DNA from 2 places in the Pseudodesulfovibrio sp. lm2024 genome. Region 2 is predicted to be linked to the other one. Evidence: predicted binding sites of a transcription regulator. Region 2 holds the regulator's gene; the other holds the start of a gene.
What was found. The regulator sigma-54, encoded in region 2, starts transcription at its own class of promoters, with help from an activator protein. The targets are predictions, from matches to a motif close to CTGGCACGGNNNNTGCTT.

Region 1 (7,549 bases), 1.3 Mb from region 2:
CCCGCCTGGGGGTCGGCAAATTCCACCTGTCCGACATGGACTCCTTCGAGCCCGCCAACATGAACCGCCAGTTCGGGGCGCGGGTCCAGCATTTCGGCAAGTCCAAGCTCGACGTCATGGCCGGGGAGGCGCTCTCGGTCAATCCCTACATCGAGGTCGCCAAGTTCCCCGAAGGGCTGAACGCGGACAACGTGGACGCGTTCCTCAAGGACGTGGATGTGGTTGTGGACGGCCTGGACTTTTTCGTCTTCGACGTCCGGCGCATGCTTTTCAACCGCGCCAAGGAACTGGGCATCCCGGTCATCACCGCCGGGCCGCTGGGCTTCAGTTCGGCCCTGCTGGTCTTCACGCCGGGCGGCATGTCGTTCGACGAGTATTTCGACATCACGGACAACATGGAGGAGACCCGCAAATACCTTCATTTCGCCATGGGGCTTGCGCCCAAGGCCTCCCACGCCCGGTACATGGACTCCTCGGTGGTCGATTTCGACCTGGGCAAGGGCCCGTCCACGATCATCGGCTGCCAGATGTGTTCGGCCCTGGCCGCCACCGAGGTGGTGCGGCTGCTGCTCGGGCGCAAGGGCGTCCATCCGGCCCCGTATTACATCCAGTTCGATCCTTATCTGCGGAAGGTCTGCCGGGGCAGGCTGCGCAAGGGCAACAAGTCCTGCGGCCAGCGGCTCAAGGCCTGGCTCTTCGAAAACGTGATGCTCAAGCGGGCCAAGCGCGTGGGCTGCGAGCCCGTGGCCGCGCCCAAGCTGCCCGCCGAGGGGGAGAGTCTGCGGCCGGTGTACGACTACCTGCTCAAGGCGGGCGTCCAGGCGCCGTCCGGCGACAACGTCCAGCCGTGGCGTTTCAAGGCCGGGGACCATGGCGTGGAAGTGCGCATGGACCTTGCGGCCGATGATTCCTTTTTCAATGTGGGCAACCTGGCCACGGCCATCGCCTCGGGCGCGGCCGTGGAGAACATCGCCATCGCGGCAAAAGCCTGCGGATTGACGCCGACCGTCGCCCTCGGCCCGACCCCCGACAGTCCCGACCTGGCTGCCGCCATCGAACTTACGCGGGCCGGGACCCCGCGCGAGGACATCCTGGTGGACGCCCTCTGGCGGCGGCATACCAACCGCAAACCGTACCGCAAGCGGCAGATCCCGGCCGGGATATTCAACCGTCTCGCCGTGGTGGGGGCAGAAGCGGGCGGCAATCTCGATTGGATCAACACGCCGGAGCGGCTGAACAAGCTGGCCGACGCCATTTTTCTTGCCGACCGCATCCGCATGGAGCGCCGGGACCTGCATGAGCACCTGGTCAAGATGGTCCGGTTCACGCCCGAGGCGGCCAAAGAGACCCGCGACGGCCTGCCGCTCAAGAACCTGGAGGCGGGGTTGGGGGGCGAATTGTTCCTCAAGGCGACCAAGTCCTGGAAGACCATGCGGGTGGCCAATGTCTTCGGCGCGAGCCGGGTGGGCGCGTCCATCGCCGCCAAGGGCATCCGCCATAGCGGCGGGGCCGGTCTCCTGGTCGTGCCCGGCACCGGCATCGCGGACTTCCTCCGGGGCGGCCGCGCCCTGCAGCGGGTCTGGCTGACCCTGACCCATTACAATCTGCGTATGCAGCCCATGACCGCGGTCACGCTCTTCCGGTTGCGCTGGCTGCTGGAAGGGCCCGAGGCCTTTTCCGCCAGGCATCGGGAGATGCTCGGCACGGTCTGGGCCAGCCTGGCCGAACTCTTCCCCAAGGCCTGGGCCCAGGGGCCGGTCATGCTCTTCCGGGCCGGATTCGGCAAGCCCATCCACTTCGGCACCTACCGCCGTCCCGTGGAATCCTTCCGTATCTAGCCGGGGATTCCGGCACCGTTCTTCCGCTGCGGCCGGGGCGTTTTCGCCTTGGCCGCTCATGTTTTTTAGCGTGCGCTCGTGTCCTTTCATGCATAAAACGCTTGGCCCGGTTCTCGTTACACGCAATATCGGCGTGGTGGGCGGCCATTCAGGTAGGTGCCGTTGATGTCGGATATAGAAACACTCGCCGTGTGGGCGCGGGCAAGGGGAAGCAGGGCAGAGGCGCTGGACGTGAAAGCGGCGGCCTGTCAGGCCGCCAAAAGTATGAAGCGGGTGCGGCTTTCGCCACACCCGCTTGATACCGTATCGGGGGTTGTAAGACTTACTGCTTACTTCCTGAACTTCCTGCGGAAGCCGACCAGGCCGAGCAGGCCGAAGCCGAGGATCAGGAAGGTGGACGGTTCCGGAGTGGCCACCAGGGTGATGTCGCCACCGGTGGTGACGGTAGCAGTGAAGCCGTCGGCGCCGAAATCCGGGTTCGGCGGGTTAATGTTGGGGTTCAGGTTGTTGTAGAGGTCAAAGGTGAAGAAAGTGGACAGCCAGGGGTAGTCGCCAGCCAGTTCCGGGTAATCCGCCTTGTCGAACCAAATCAGCCCATTGGCGAGAACCGTCGTAAGGATCTTGATGCCCAGGTCGGTCTGACCAGCCAGGGCCGCGCCGCCATTGTTCTCACTGGTGGAATCGCCCAGCCCCCAAGACAGGGACATCTTGGCAAGCGCGGTCGATCCGGCAAGGTCATTGCTGTTGCCGAAGTACATGGTGATGTCACCGCTCTGGTACTGGTAGTTGAAGCTCCCATCGGGAGCCACGTTAGTGATGATACCCTTAAGATTGTCCGAGGCGAAGAAGAGTTCGTTCCCGCCGCCCCAATTGGGATTGTTGTAGTAGACGCCGTTGCCGTCGGTATAACCGACGGTGTAGAGGAGAGAATTGACGCTGAAGGGATCGCCAGCGTCAAGCTGACCGTTACCGCCGTAGCTCTGGTCGATCAAGCCCTGTCCATAGACACTGAGCTGGTCGATGTCGGAGATAGTGCTTCCACCGTAGGCGGAGAGATCCAGCGTCCATCCGTAGATGTTGGCGGCCTGGGCCATGGCGGGCATGGCGAGCACGGCCAGCGCCAGTGCAAAATACATAAACAACTTCTTCATAACGGGCCCCTTTTGGTATTAGGTTCAAAGTTGCCCTGTTTGTTGCAGTAGACGTGCCAAACTATAACTATTTGAATTCGCGTTATTTTGCATCGAAAGAGCTGGGCGGAAGGGGGAATGTGTTAAGGGTTCCGACAGGTTTTTGGGGTGGTTTTTACAGTTTTTCGGCCTACCAGAACCGCCAGTTCTGAGTGGTTAAAACGTAGGCGGCCAACAGGCCGTTGGTCACCGCGTGGCTGAGGACGCACTGGATCAGGCTTGCCGTTTTCCGGTAGATGGCGTTGTACGCCAGGCCCGCCAGGATGCCGGCGAGGTAGAGCTGATGCTCCAGGCCGAACAGCACGGCCGTGGCCGTAAAGGTGAACAGGGTGAAGGTTCCGGCACGGACCGCCATGAAGTTCCGGTCGATCAGGTAGCGGACCAGGAAGGAGCGCCAGAACAGCTCCTCCATGATCGGCACGACAAGGACCGCGCCCGCCACCCGCGCGAATATGAGCGCATACGCCCAGCCCGGCGCGGCCTGGGTGGGATCGTACGGGGTCAGTTCGCCCTGAACGGCCCACGGCAGGTCCAGGTTGATCCACAGGATGAAGACGGCGACACCGGTGACGACGCTGAGGGCGGTGGGTCTCGCCTGGCGCAGCGAGCCCCAGTCCAGGTCGGTGTAGGATTTCCTGAACGCCGCAAGCGCGGCGCAGACCAGGGCGATCTTGACCGGATACAGGCCGAGGATGAAGGCCGGGGACAATGGTTCGTTCCCGAGCAGGCTCGGGATCTCCAGTACGGCCACGAAGGCCATGTACAGGCCGAAGGGAATGACCCGCGCCAGCAGGTCGTAATTGCTCTGTTTCATTTTTATTAGTCGGTTGCGCCGGCCCCTACCTGGTTTCTGACCAGGCCGGAGTTTTCGCTGGTGAGGATGAAGACGTCTCCGGTCAGCCCGGTGACCAGGCCGTCCTGGTCGTCCAGGGCTATGATCGCCTCGAGGACCTTTGTGTCGGCCTTTTCCTGCGGCAGGTCGAGGGTCACGGTCTTGGGGCCGGTCATGCTGCCGACCCGTTCGATCCTGCCCTTGAAACGGAGGCTGCCGAAGGCCTCCGAGGTGAAGTACGCCTCCTGGCCCGGTTCGAGGAGGGCGGCGTACTTCTCGTTGATCTCGGCCCGGATCTGGTAGCGGCTGATGTCCGCCACGGTCAGCACCGGGCACTCGAAAAATATGGACACGTTTTCGCCGGGCTGGCGGTGCACGCGCAGGACCCTGCCGTCCACCGGGCTTCTGAGTCGGGTCTTCTCCAGCTGGGATTGCATGTCCACGGCCCGCTGCACGGCCGCTTCGTATTGCGCCCAGGCCGCGGCGATGTCTTCCTTGCGCGAGAAGTTCTTCATCACCAGATAGCGCTGGCGGGCCTCTTCATACTCCTTTTCGGCCACCAGGTATTCGGTCTCGGTGCGGTCCACCTCTTCCTTGGCGATGAGGTTCTGGGCGAGCAGCTCCTTGCGCCGTTTCATCTCCACGCGGGCGTTCTCCATGACCGACTTGGTCCGCTGGACCACGGACAGGGTCTCGGTCTTTTCCTCCTGTCGCGCTCCGGCCATGAGTTTGTCGTATTGCGCCTTCAGGGCCTGGGCATCGGACCGGGCCGCTTCGAGCCGGGCCGCGTATTCGTCGTTCCTGAGCCGGGCCACCACCTGTCCCTGCTTCACCGCGTCGCCTTCCTTGACCGGGACCTGGTCCAGCAGGCCGCTGATCTCGAAGGCCAGGCGGCGGTTCTGGGAGACGGGCTCCACCTTGCCGAATCCGGCCACCCAGGGGGACTGCCTGTCGATCTCCGGCATCTGTCCGAAGGTCTCGGTCCGCCGGTCCGTGGCGGGCAGATAGTCGTCGAGCCATTGCGGGTACCGCCAATGGACGAACATGGCCGCTCCCAGGATGATGACGATGATGGCGATAACGGTTTTCATGCTTCTATCCGCCGGCGGTAGGCGTGGTTGCGTTCGGGGCCAGGGCGCCGTCCTCGATGGTCAGCATCCGGTCCGCGTAGCCGATGGTGCGCGGGTCATGGGTGACCATGACCACGCAATGGTTCCGCTCATGAGCCAGTCCGGTCATGAGTTCCACTATCATTTTTCCGTTGGCGGAATCCAGCGCGGCGGTGGGTTCGTCCGCCAGGATGATGCTCGGCCGTCCGGCCAGGGCGCGGGCGATGGCCAGCCGCTGCTTCTGGCCGCCGCTCATGGTCTCGGGCATGGAGTCGGCCTTGGCTTCCAGCCCCACGGATTCCAGGGCGGCCAGCGCGCGCTTGCGGGCCTCCGCGCCCGTGATGCCCCGCAGGTGCAGGGCCACGAGGATGTTGTCCGCCACGGACAGAGTCGGAAAGAGGTTGTACTCCTGGAAAATGAATCCCAGGTGCTCGAGACGGAGTTGACCAAGCTTGCGGTCGCTCAGCCCGGTGGCCTCGATCCCGTCGATGGCCAGGGTCCCCGCGTCGGGCCGCAGGATGCACCCCATGATGGAGAGCAGGGTGGTCTTGCCGCTGCCGGACGGGCCCATGAGCATCAGCACCTCGCCCCGGTCCACCGAAAGCGAGATGTCCCTCAGGGCGTAGGTCAGGTTGTCCCCGGTGCCGAAATGCTTGGAGACGCCTTTTATGCGTATGACGGTTCGGGAATCCGGCATGCTATCTGCCCTTGAAGACCAGCGCCGGATCGAGGCGCATGACCTTGCGGATGGAGATGATCGCGGACACGATGCACATGGACAGGGTCAGGCCGAGCATGGCCAGCTTGAGCCCCCAGGGGAGGACGATGACCATGGCCGAAAAACCGCTCATGTCCGAGATGATGCTGGCCGCCAGGATGCCGAGCGAGTAGCCGAGCAGGGCGGAGATGGTCGCCTGGACGATGATGATCGAATATATGTAGCTGTTGGGCGCGCCCATGGCCTTGAGGGTGGCGAACTCGGCGATGTGGTCGAGGGTGGTGGCGTACAGTGTCTGGGCCACGATGACCATGCCGACCACCAGGCCGAGGAAGGCCGCGATGAGCAGCCCGGTGCCCGCCCCGGTGTTGAACATCCAGTAGCGCTGGGTCTTGGCGCTGAATTCCGGAGTGGTGTACACGTCCACGTTGTCCACCCTGTTGGAAATGGCCTTTTTGAGGCGTCCCGGGGTCTCCCCGTCCTTGCCCCGGACCAGCAGGTAGGTGAACTCGCCCGGCTCCAGAATGGTATAGCTCCGGGCGGCGTCCAGGGAGGCGAACACGTAGGGAGAGGTGGTGAATGACCGGATCCCCTGGGTCAGGGCCGCCACCCGCGCCTTTTTCCTGTTGATCTCCACCTGCTCGCCCAGCCGGGTCACGCCGAGTTTCTCCATGTACAATTGGTCGATGACGATGGCGTCCCGCAGGTCGAGCATCTTGCCCGAGCCGCGCACGAAGTTCCACGGGCCGCCCATGTCCTTGTCGGTCTCGTAGCCGATGATCTCGATGGACTCCTGAAGCCCGTCCGGTTTTTTCCAGTCCGCGAACCGGATGATGAACTTGGCCGCGTCCCCGACCTCGGGCAGGGAGAGAACCTCGTAATACTTGCGCTCCTTCAAGGGCAGAGCGATGTCGAAATTCTTGACCCCCCGGGAAGTGACCCACACGTCCGCGCCGGAATTGTCGATGACCGCCGAAATGGTCCGGGTGAAGCCGAGAAAGAGCCCGATCTCCACCGTGATCAGGACCACGGCAAAGACGATACCGGTCAGGGTCACGCACAGGCGCACCCTGTCGTGAAAGAGATTTTGTCTGGCTATGCGGTATATCATTCAAGGTCGCTCTTCTGGAATATAGCCCTATCCGTATCAAGTTACCGGCTCTTTGTCTTCCTCAGCGCCGCAAAGAAGTTACGGGGAGCCGAGGGGGCTCGTCGCCATGGCCCGGCGCAGCATTTTAACACAATGTCAACATGCGGGCCGGGCCGTTCATATATGCTCGGAGCACGGTTGTCCGAGAAATCCGGAAAAATCGGAATAAGAACTGATATTGATATGCTTGATGTTTATAGCGGCAGAGATTCAGATTATTAATATTTAGAAAAAATATAGAGAAAATAGTGAAAATACGGGCTCGGTGCGGGGTGCCAGACCCCACTTTGGGGAGGCTTGCGGCGCATGAAGCGTTTCGGCCTTTTCCGTAGAAAAAATGATCCGCCATCGGGCAGGCTGTGGAAAACTCCAACATGGAAGTCGGGATACCGATGGGCCGTTGTTGCCCTTCGCCCGAAGCGGTGTCCAAGGTGCTCCCGGCTTCAGGAACAAGCAGGAATAATTCGAGGCCGATTGCCATTGTAATCGTGTCCGGGTTTCCCGGACAAAAGGCGTATGCAAACACCTATTCGAGAGAGGGTTTTACAGTATACTGTCAATAATTTCTGAATGATACTCATTATAATGTGACTTGGCATGGTTATCGCAATACTGGTCGTCCTGGCGGCCGAACTGCTGGCCGCGAACGACAATTGACATCTCTCTGGAGGCTGTTGTGAAAGCTCGAGTCGCATCCATATTTTTCCTACTC
Region 2 (7,549 bases):
AGCTCGCCCTTGTCCAGATTGTCGATGGTCTGGGAAATGTCGGTGTGGTCGACCAGGATGATCTGCTTGTCGGTGGCGTCGGTGACGATCTCGGGAGCGGCAAAGCCGAACTTCTCGAGTACGAAGGCGGTCTCCGGAGCGATCTCGCCCTGGGTCACGGCCTTGGCCTCCATACCACGTTTGCTGTACAGGTCGGCGGCACCGATCGCAGAAGCGACGGTGTCGGTATCGGGATTCTTGTGTCCAACAACCAAAATAGCCATATCAAGTCCTCCTAATTGAATTATCCTGTATAAGGAAATTAAGCATCGAAAACAGAATGTGACAGATATCACAAAGCATATCCGCTGCCAAGCTAAAAGCGCAGTCCGAACGAGAAAAGGATGAAAAGAATATCGCCCGTAGCCGGATCGCCATCAAACCGCCACAAGCCGCGTTTCCCAAGGGTTCCTGCGATTGCAGCCAAGCCGATTCGCCCCGGGCGGAGGCGCGTCGAGCGCGGCACGGCCGTTCGCGACAATGTGAAGATGATCCCAAGCCCCCTTCCCTGTCCGCGCGGCCACGTGGGATGTCGGCCCGCACCGGGCGAAAACGGCTTCTACAGGGTAGGCAGGAAACGGTACATGGCGAAGAGGACGACGCCGACCGCCAGAACGGCGTAGGCCCGCTTAAGGCGAAGGGCCATGAGGCCGCCGAGGGAGGCGGCCACCCAGAGGTGTGCCCAGGTGACGCCCAGGTTCGAGAAAATGGTTGGATGCGCGGAAAAGACGAGTTCGAACCCCTGCTTGAGGATGAGCACGGCGACCAGGAAGGAAGCCCAACTCATGACCAGCCCCCGGGCCATGGAGCGCAGGATGAGCGCCCCGGGCAGGTGTTTGGAGTCGGGATTGCGGGCCCAGTTGAGTAGCGCGTTGTAGCTCCCCTGTTCCCGTTCGCGCAGCCATCCTTCGACCTTTGTGCCGATCCAGGCCAGCGGCATGCTGGCGAAGAGCACGAACATGATCCGCGACGGTTGGTCCAGGCCGAACCAGGTGGTCAGGGTCAGGGCCGCGAAGGTGGCCGCCGTGAGCTGGGGCGGGATATAGGTCCCGGCCGGGATGAGGTCGAGCCAGAAAAGTTCGAAGAAAATGGCGATGTACAGGCTGGTGGTATACTCGCCGGTGGCCGCGCCCCAGAAGAAGCCGACCACCAGGGGGCGTTCAAGCAGGCCGATGCTCAGGGACGAGCGGAACTGGGAAAAGAGGGCAAAAAAAAAGCGACCATGGCGAACCAGGCGTAGGTGTGCTGAACGACCATAACCTAGAACCTCACCTGCACGGGGTCATTGGGCACGCACCGGAAGTCCAGCTCCACGCCCTTGCGGTTCAGGTGGCGCAGGCAGGTCTCATCCTCGTCGGACAGGGCCACGCTCGGGGAGACCTGGCGCTTGCCCGGGCTGTAATGGACGTTGCCGATGTTCAGGACGTGGAAATCGAACCCGGAGTCAAAGGCGCGGCGGGCGTCGGCGCAACTGGAAAAGAGGATGATGGAGTCGTGCTCGCCGGGTACGGAGAAGAGCCTGGACACGGTCGCCGAGACCTCTTCCACGGTGACAAACGAGCTCTTCACGGCCTGGGGAATGGCCAGGGACATGATCTCCTGCTGGAGGATGTCGTGGGCCAGTTCGTCGTTGGCCACCACAACGTTCTTGGCCCCGGTGTACGGCAGCCACGTCTCGATGATCTGGCCGTGAATCAAGCGGTTGTCGATACGAACGAGAGTCACGGCATCATACCTATTTCTTTGCTTTTTTGCGCAGCATCGCCCCGGCAACCTTGATCCCCTGCTGGCCCGCGTTCATGACCTTGTCGGCCAGTTCGGGCAGCGCCATGGACCGGGCCTGGAGGGCCGCCACGACCATGGGGAGGTTGACGCCGGTGATGACTTCAAGATTTTCCGACTTCATGAGGGAGAGGGACATGGTTGTGGGGGAACCGCCGAACAGGTCGGTCAGAGCCAGGACGCCCTTGCCCTGCTCCAGGGAATGGATGGCCTTGCGCACACCTTCCAGGGTTTCGTCCACCCCTCTGTTCACGTCCACGCCCACGGCCAGGCAGTTTTCCTGCGGGCCCATGACCGTTTCCGCGGCCTGGAGCAGGGTCTCCCCGAAGGTCCCGTGGGTGACCAGCACCACGCCGATCACGCCGTCCTTTTTGTCAGTCTTTGCAGCCATGTCTAACCGAGTTCCATGTGTCGATGTTCGATCGAGGCAGCATACCCTTTTTCCTTCAGGGTTGCCAGTACCGACTCGGCCACGGAAACCGAACGATGGCGGCCGCCGGTACAACCAAGGGCCAGGGTGATCCTGTAGCGCCCTTCGTCTGCGTAAAGCGGTAAAATATAGAGCAGAAAGTCATGAAACCGTTTGATGAACCCTTGGCCCGTGGGATTGCCCAGGACATAGTCGGCCACCGCCTTGTCCAGGCCGGACATGGGGCGCAGGGACTTGTCGAAATAGGGGTTGGGCAGAAAACGGAGGTCAAAGACCAGGTCGGCCTCGGACGGCACGCCGTACTTGAAGCCGAAGGTGATGATGTGCACCCGCATGCCCATGCTCACGTCTTCCAGGGACGACCACTTGGTCTGGATGACCCGGCGCAGGTCGTGGATGGAATAATCCGTGGTGTCCAGGACCAGGACCGCCCCGAGGCGCACCGGCTCCAGGAGCTTCTTTTCCATCTCCAAGGCCTGCTCCAGGCCGAGGTTGCGGCTCTCCAGCGGATGCGGACGGCGGGTGGTGGCGTAGCGCCGGACCAGCTCCGCCATCTTGGCCTCGAGAAACAGGACCTGCGGAGTGATGCCGAGTTGGGCGAATCCCTCCTGGGCCTTGCTCCAGCCGTCCACGAACTCGAACTGGCGCAGGTCCATGCCCAGTGCCAGGCCGCGGTATTTGGTGTCGAAGGAGAGGATGAGGTCGGCCAGCTTGGCCGACATCTCGGACGGGAGCCCGTCGATGCAGAAGAATCCGAGGTCTTCGAAGACCTTGAGCGCGGTGCTCTTGCCCGAGCCGGAGAGTCCGGTGACGATCACCACCGGGAAAGGGTTGGTCGAGGTCAACGGAATTCGTCCATTCGGTTACACGCTTTTGAGCAGGGTCCAGAGACCCTCGAGGTCATCGGCCGACAGGAACGCCTTGCGGAATTCCTCGTCCTTGAGGAGACGGGAAATCTGGGCCAGGACGCGCAGGTGCATGCCCGCCACCTGTTCCGGGGCGAGCACCAGAAAAAAGATGGTGCACGGGCTGTGGTCCAGCGCCTCGAACTCCACGCCTTTGCGGCTGCGGCCCACGACCACGATGACCTTTTCCAGGTCCTCGAGCTTGCCGTGGGGGATGGCGATGCCGTCCCCGATGCCGGTGGAGCCGAGCCGTTCACGATCGAGAAGGACACGGACCGCATGGTCCGTGTCCATCTCTGGATATTGTACGCCCAGGGGGGCGACGAGTTCATTCAATACGTCCGACTTGGTCTCGGACTCGAGTTCGGGAAGGATCAGTTCCTTCGCCAGGTAATCACTGAGTTTCATGCTTAGTTTCCGGGGTCGATGAGGCCGTAATCGCCGTTCTTTCTCTTGTATATCACGTTGACGCCGTCAGTCTCCGCGTTGAGGAAGACCAGGAATTCGTTGTCACGGGCATCCAGCTGCATGGCGGCCTCGTCCACGGACATGGGCTTGGGCTCGTATGCGTCGGTGCCGACGATGGTGGGCGCTGAACCGGGAGCGATGTCCTCGTAGGACAGGTAGTTCATCTGCACCATTTTATTGGGACGCGCCTGTCTGGGGCGGTTCTTCATCTTTTCGCGCATCTTGCGCAGCTGGGCTTCCAGCTTGTCCAGGACCATGTCGATGGTGGAGTACATGTCCTCCGAATCTTCATAGGCCGAGATATGTATGCGATCCGAGTTCAGGATCACGTCCGCCTTGTGACGGAACTTGTCGACCAGCAGGTTGACCTGGAGATCGGCCTCCGCATCGGAAACGTATTTCGCTACCTTTTCAAAACGCTTTTCCGCGTAACCCTTGAGGTGATCGGAAGGCTCGAAGTTCTTGAAAGTGAAGCTGATGTTCATACGCTGCCTCCTGGTTGAGAGTGCTTCAAGCAGACTTTAGAAGTACTGCTTTCGTTTTGAAGACGAAGGAATGCCCATGGCCGAGCGGTATTTGGCGACTGTACGCCGGGCGATGTTCACTTCCAGCTTCTCCTGGAGGATCTCGCCGATTCTCTCGTCGCTGAGCGGTTTCTTCGTGTCTTCGTCTGCGATCATTTGCTTGATGAGCGCCTTGACGCTCTCCGAACCCACCTGGGACCCGTCGTTCAGGTCCAGGGCCGAGTTGAAGAAGAACTTCAGCTCGAATATGCCGTGAGGCGTCGAAACATACTTGTTGGTCGTAATCCGGCTCACGGTGGATTCGTGCATCTCGATGTCTTCCGCCACCTCCTTGAGGATGAGGGGTTTGAGCTTTGTCACGCCCTCCTCGAAGAATGCCCGTTGGAAGCCGACAATGCTCTCAACTACTTTATACAAGGTTCGCTGCCGCTGGTACAGACTTTTCATCAACCATGCGGCGGAACGCATCTTTTCCTGAAAATATTCCTTCTCCTTGTCGGCCGCGCCCTTCATGGAATCCATGTAGAACGTGTTCATCTGCAGCCTCGGCATGCCGTCCTCGTTGAGGATGATGACGAAGTCTTCGCCGTACTTGTAGACGAACACGTCCGGGCTGACGTAGTGCGGCTCGGTGCTGGAGAAATTGGCGCCGGGCATGGGATCGAGCGTCTGCATCAGGTCGAGATACGACTTGAGCTCATCCATGGTGATCTTGAACTTGCGCGCCAGGGGCTTGTAGCGGTTCTTCTCCAGATCCTCCAGGTGATCGGTGACCAGGGAGACCAGGATAGGATCGTCGTACCCGAGGACCTCCATCTGGACCAGCAGACATTCCTGCGGGGTGCGGGCGCCCACGCCGACCGGGTCCAGGTGCTGGATACGGTGCAGGACGGACTCGATCTCCTCCTCGGAGGCCTGAACCATGGCGGCCAGCTCTTCCAGGGTGGCCTGCAGGTAGCCGTTGGCGTCGAGATTGCCGAGGATGACGTCGCCGATGGCCAGTTCGTGCTCGGTGAAGTTGGACAGGCGCATCTGCCAGTTCAGGTGCCCTTCCAGCGAAGGCTTGGAAGCCAGGCGGGCCTCGAAGGACATGCCCTCTTCGGGCATCTCCATGTCGCGGGACAAAGCCTGCTTGGAAGTGGAGGAAAACTCGCCCAGGTAGTTCTCCCAGTCTGCGTTGCGGACCAGTTCCTCTTCGGCCTGGGATTCGGTCAGGACTTCCGCCTTGTCCGGGACCTCGGTATCGGTCTCGGTCTCATCGAGGAAAGGATTCTCCAACAATTCCTGCTGCACCGTCTCCAGCAGTTCAAGCCGCGACAATTGCAGCAGCTTGATGGCCTGCTGCAACTGGGGCGTCATGACCAGTTGCTGTGAGAGCTTGAGCTGTTGCCGAAGTTCCAATCCCATGATTCACTGCCTGCTTGAGGTTGTGTTTATCGGTTGCCGGATACAGAAATTTTTTTTCGGCCACCTGACATTTTTTCCGATTCAATTATGCCACAGTGAATTAAAGGATGCAACACAATTGTGTTAACACCCTGTATCTATTGATAATTCTGCGTGCATATAATGATATGAAAAAAGTGTACCAACCTTTGGGTACGGTGTAAATCGGGAAAGAGGAAAAAAAGACGGGAACAGGGATTAAAGCCGGAAATCCTCGCCCAGGTAGATCTGCCGGGCGCGACTGGATTTGACTATCTCGGACGGGGCCCCTTCCAGGATGACCGTCCCCTCGTAGACCAGGTAGGCCCGGTCGCAGATATTGAGCGTCTCCCGGACATTGTGGTCCGAGATGAGGATGCCGATGTCCATGGACTTGAGCACGGAGATGATCTCCTGGATATCGATAACCGCGATGGGATCGATACCCGCGAACGGTTCGTCCAGGAGGATGAACTGCGGGTCGAGGATGAGCGCCCGGGCGATCTCCAGCCTGCGTCGCTCGCCGCCGGACAGGAACATGGACGCCTGGTCCGCCAGCTTGGTGATGGTGAACATCTCCATGAGTTCGTCCGCCCTGGCCCGTTGCTGCCGCGAGGTCATGGAGGTCTGCTCCAGGATGATCTCCAGGTTCTGGCGCACGGTCAGCTTCTTGAAGATGGAACTTTCCTGGGGCAGGTAGCTCACCCCCAGGCGGGCCCGCTCGTGCAGGGGCTTGTCCGTGAGCACCTGGCCGCCCAGGGAAACCACCCCGGTATTGGGCTGGACGATGCCCACAAGCATGTAGAACGTGGTCGTCTTGCCCGCGCCGTTGGGGCCGAGCAGGCCGACCACCTCGCGGGCGTCGAGCTTGATGTTGATACCGTGTACGACCTCTTTCTGGCCGTACCGCTTGGACAAATTGGTAGCGCGAAGACCCTCGGCCATCTATTGCACCTTCAGGTTGCCGGGGGTCATGAACACCGCCTTGACGCGCTGCTTGCCGCCGATGACCTCGGACCGGTCGTCCTTGATGTGGAAGTTGATGACCTCGCCGGTCAGGGAGTTGGGGCCGTCCTGGAGCTTGGGATCGCGCTCCATCTTGAGCAGCTGCGGACCCACCATGTAGGTCAGCAGGCCGCAGGTCCCCTCGGTGGTCCCCTTCTTGGCCCGCACGTTGCCCTCGGCCACGATGCGGTCTACGCTGTCGGCGGAGAATTTCTTGTCCGTGCTGGATGCGAGATAGGCCGAAAGCCTGTCGGCCCACAAGGTCAACTCGCCGTGGATGGCGACCACGTGGCCCACGAAGGAGATGACCTTGCCGGTCTCGTCATAGGTCATGCGGTCGGAGGTGATCTTCACCGGCAGACGGCTCGGGTCCACGCCCACCGGGATGGGCGCGGGCGGTACCGCTGCCACCGGGGCCTTGACCTCACCCTCGCCGGAATCCTTCTTGGGGGCCGGTGCGGGCACAGGCGCGGGAGCGTGCTCGGCCTTCTCGACCTTGACAACCTTGAGGTACTTGGCGTTGGCGTAACCCACGGCCTTGGCCTGGTCGCGGTCCTTCTCGCCCAGCTCGAAAACGGCCAGCCAGCCGTTCTGGGGGAAGTCGGTCCGCACCCGCTGCCCCTTGGTCAGGGTGACCACGTGCTCGGCCCCGGGCCTGGGCGCCTTGCGCACGTTCAGGTTGACCGTGGCCTCGCGTACTTCGCCCCAGTCCTGGGCCATGGCCCGGGCCGGAACCAGCAGCAGGGCCAGCATCAGCAGCATTCCCGTCAGGCGAACCGTTTTCAGCAACGTCTTATTCCTTGTTTTCATTCAAAGGACTCCTTCCCAGCCCTTCGGGGGCCAGCAGCGCTTCCACGCCACCGGCGGCCACCATCTGTCTCGTGACCAGGTCGATCTCCAGGGCCTTGGCCTGGACGGTCATGTCCGGACGGCGTACGGTGACGCCGCCTTTGAGATATACCTTACCTATT

Region 1: ACR42D_RS15640 (PEP-CTERM sorting domain-containing protein) is a predicted target of sigma-54. The motif match lies at 3,032-3,049, and genes of this name have one in related genera.

What each region holds. Positions count from the first base shown of each region.
Region 1 covers NZ_CP195092.1:3,344,856-3,352,404, reverse strand. Annotated here, with positions in the region: gene ACR42D_RS15645 (ThiF family adenylyltransferase) at 1-1,838, shown strand, start outside; gene ACR42D_RS15640 (PEP-CTERM sorting domain-containing protein) at 2,168-2,989, opposite strand; gene ACR42D_RS15635 (CAAX prenyl protease-related protein) at 3,159-3,842, opposite strand; gene ACR42D_RS15630 (HlyD family secretion protein) at 3,848-4,951, opposite strand; gene ACR42D_RS15625 (ABC transporter ATP-binding protein) at 4,956-5,666, opposite strand; gene ACR42D_RS15620 (ABC transporter permease) at 5,668-6,798, opposite strand; gene ACR42D_RS15615 (hypothetical protein) at 6,923-7,318, opposite strand; gene prsT (XrtA/PEP-CTERM system TPR-repeat protein PrsT) at 7,514-7,549, shown strand, end outside.
Region 2 covers NZ_CP195092.1:2,020,046-2,027,594, forward strand. Annotated here, with positions in the region: gene ACR42D_RS09410 (manganese-dependent inorganic pyrophosphatase) at 1-263, opposite strand, end outside; gene ACR42D_RS09415 (PTS sugar transporter subunit IIC) at 599-1,273, opposite strand; gene ACR42D_RS09420 (PTS sugar transporter subunit IIB) at 1,300-1,764, opposite strand; gene ACR42D_RS09425 (PTS sugar transporter subunit IIA) at 1,775-2,212, opposite strand; gene rapZ (RNase adapter RapZ) at 2,215-3,096, opposite strand; gene ACR42D_RS09435 (PTS sugar transporter subunit IIA) at 3,115-3,564, opposite strand; gene hpf (ribosome hibernation-promoting factor, HPF/YfiA family) at 3,567-4,109, opposite strand; gene rpoN (RNA polymerase factor sigma-54) at 4,146-5,555, opposite strand; gene lptB (LPS export ABC transporter ATP-binding protein) at 5,793-6,518, opposite strand; gene ACR42D_RS09455 (LptA/OstA family protein) at 6,519-7,388, opposite strand; gene lptC (LPS export ABC transporter periplasmic protein LptC) at 7,372-7,549, opposite strand, start outside.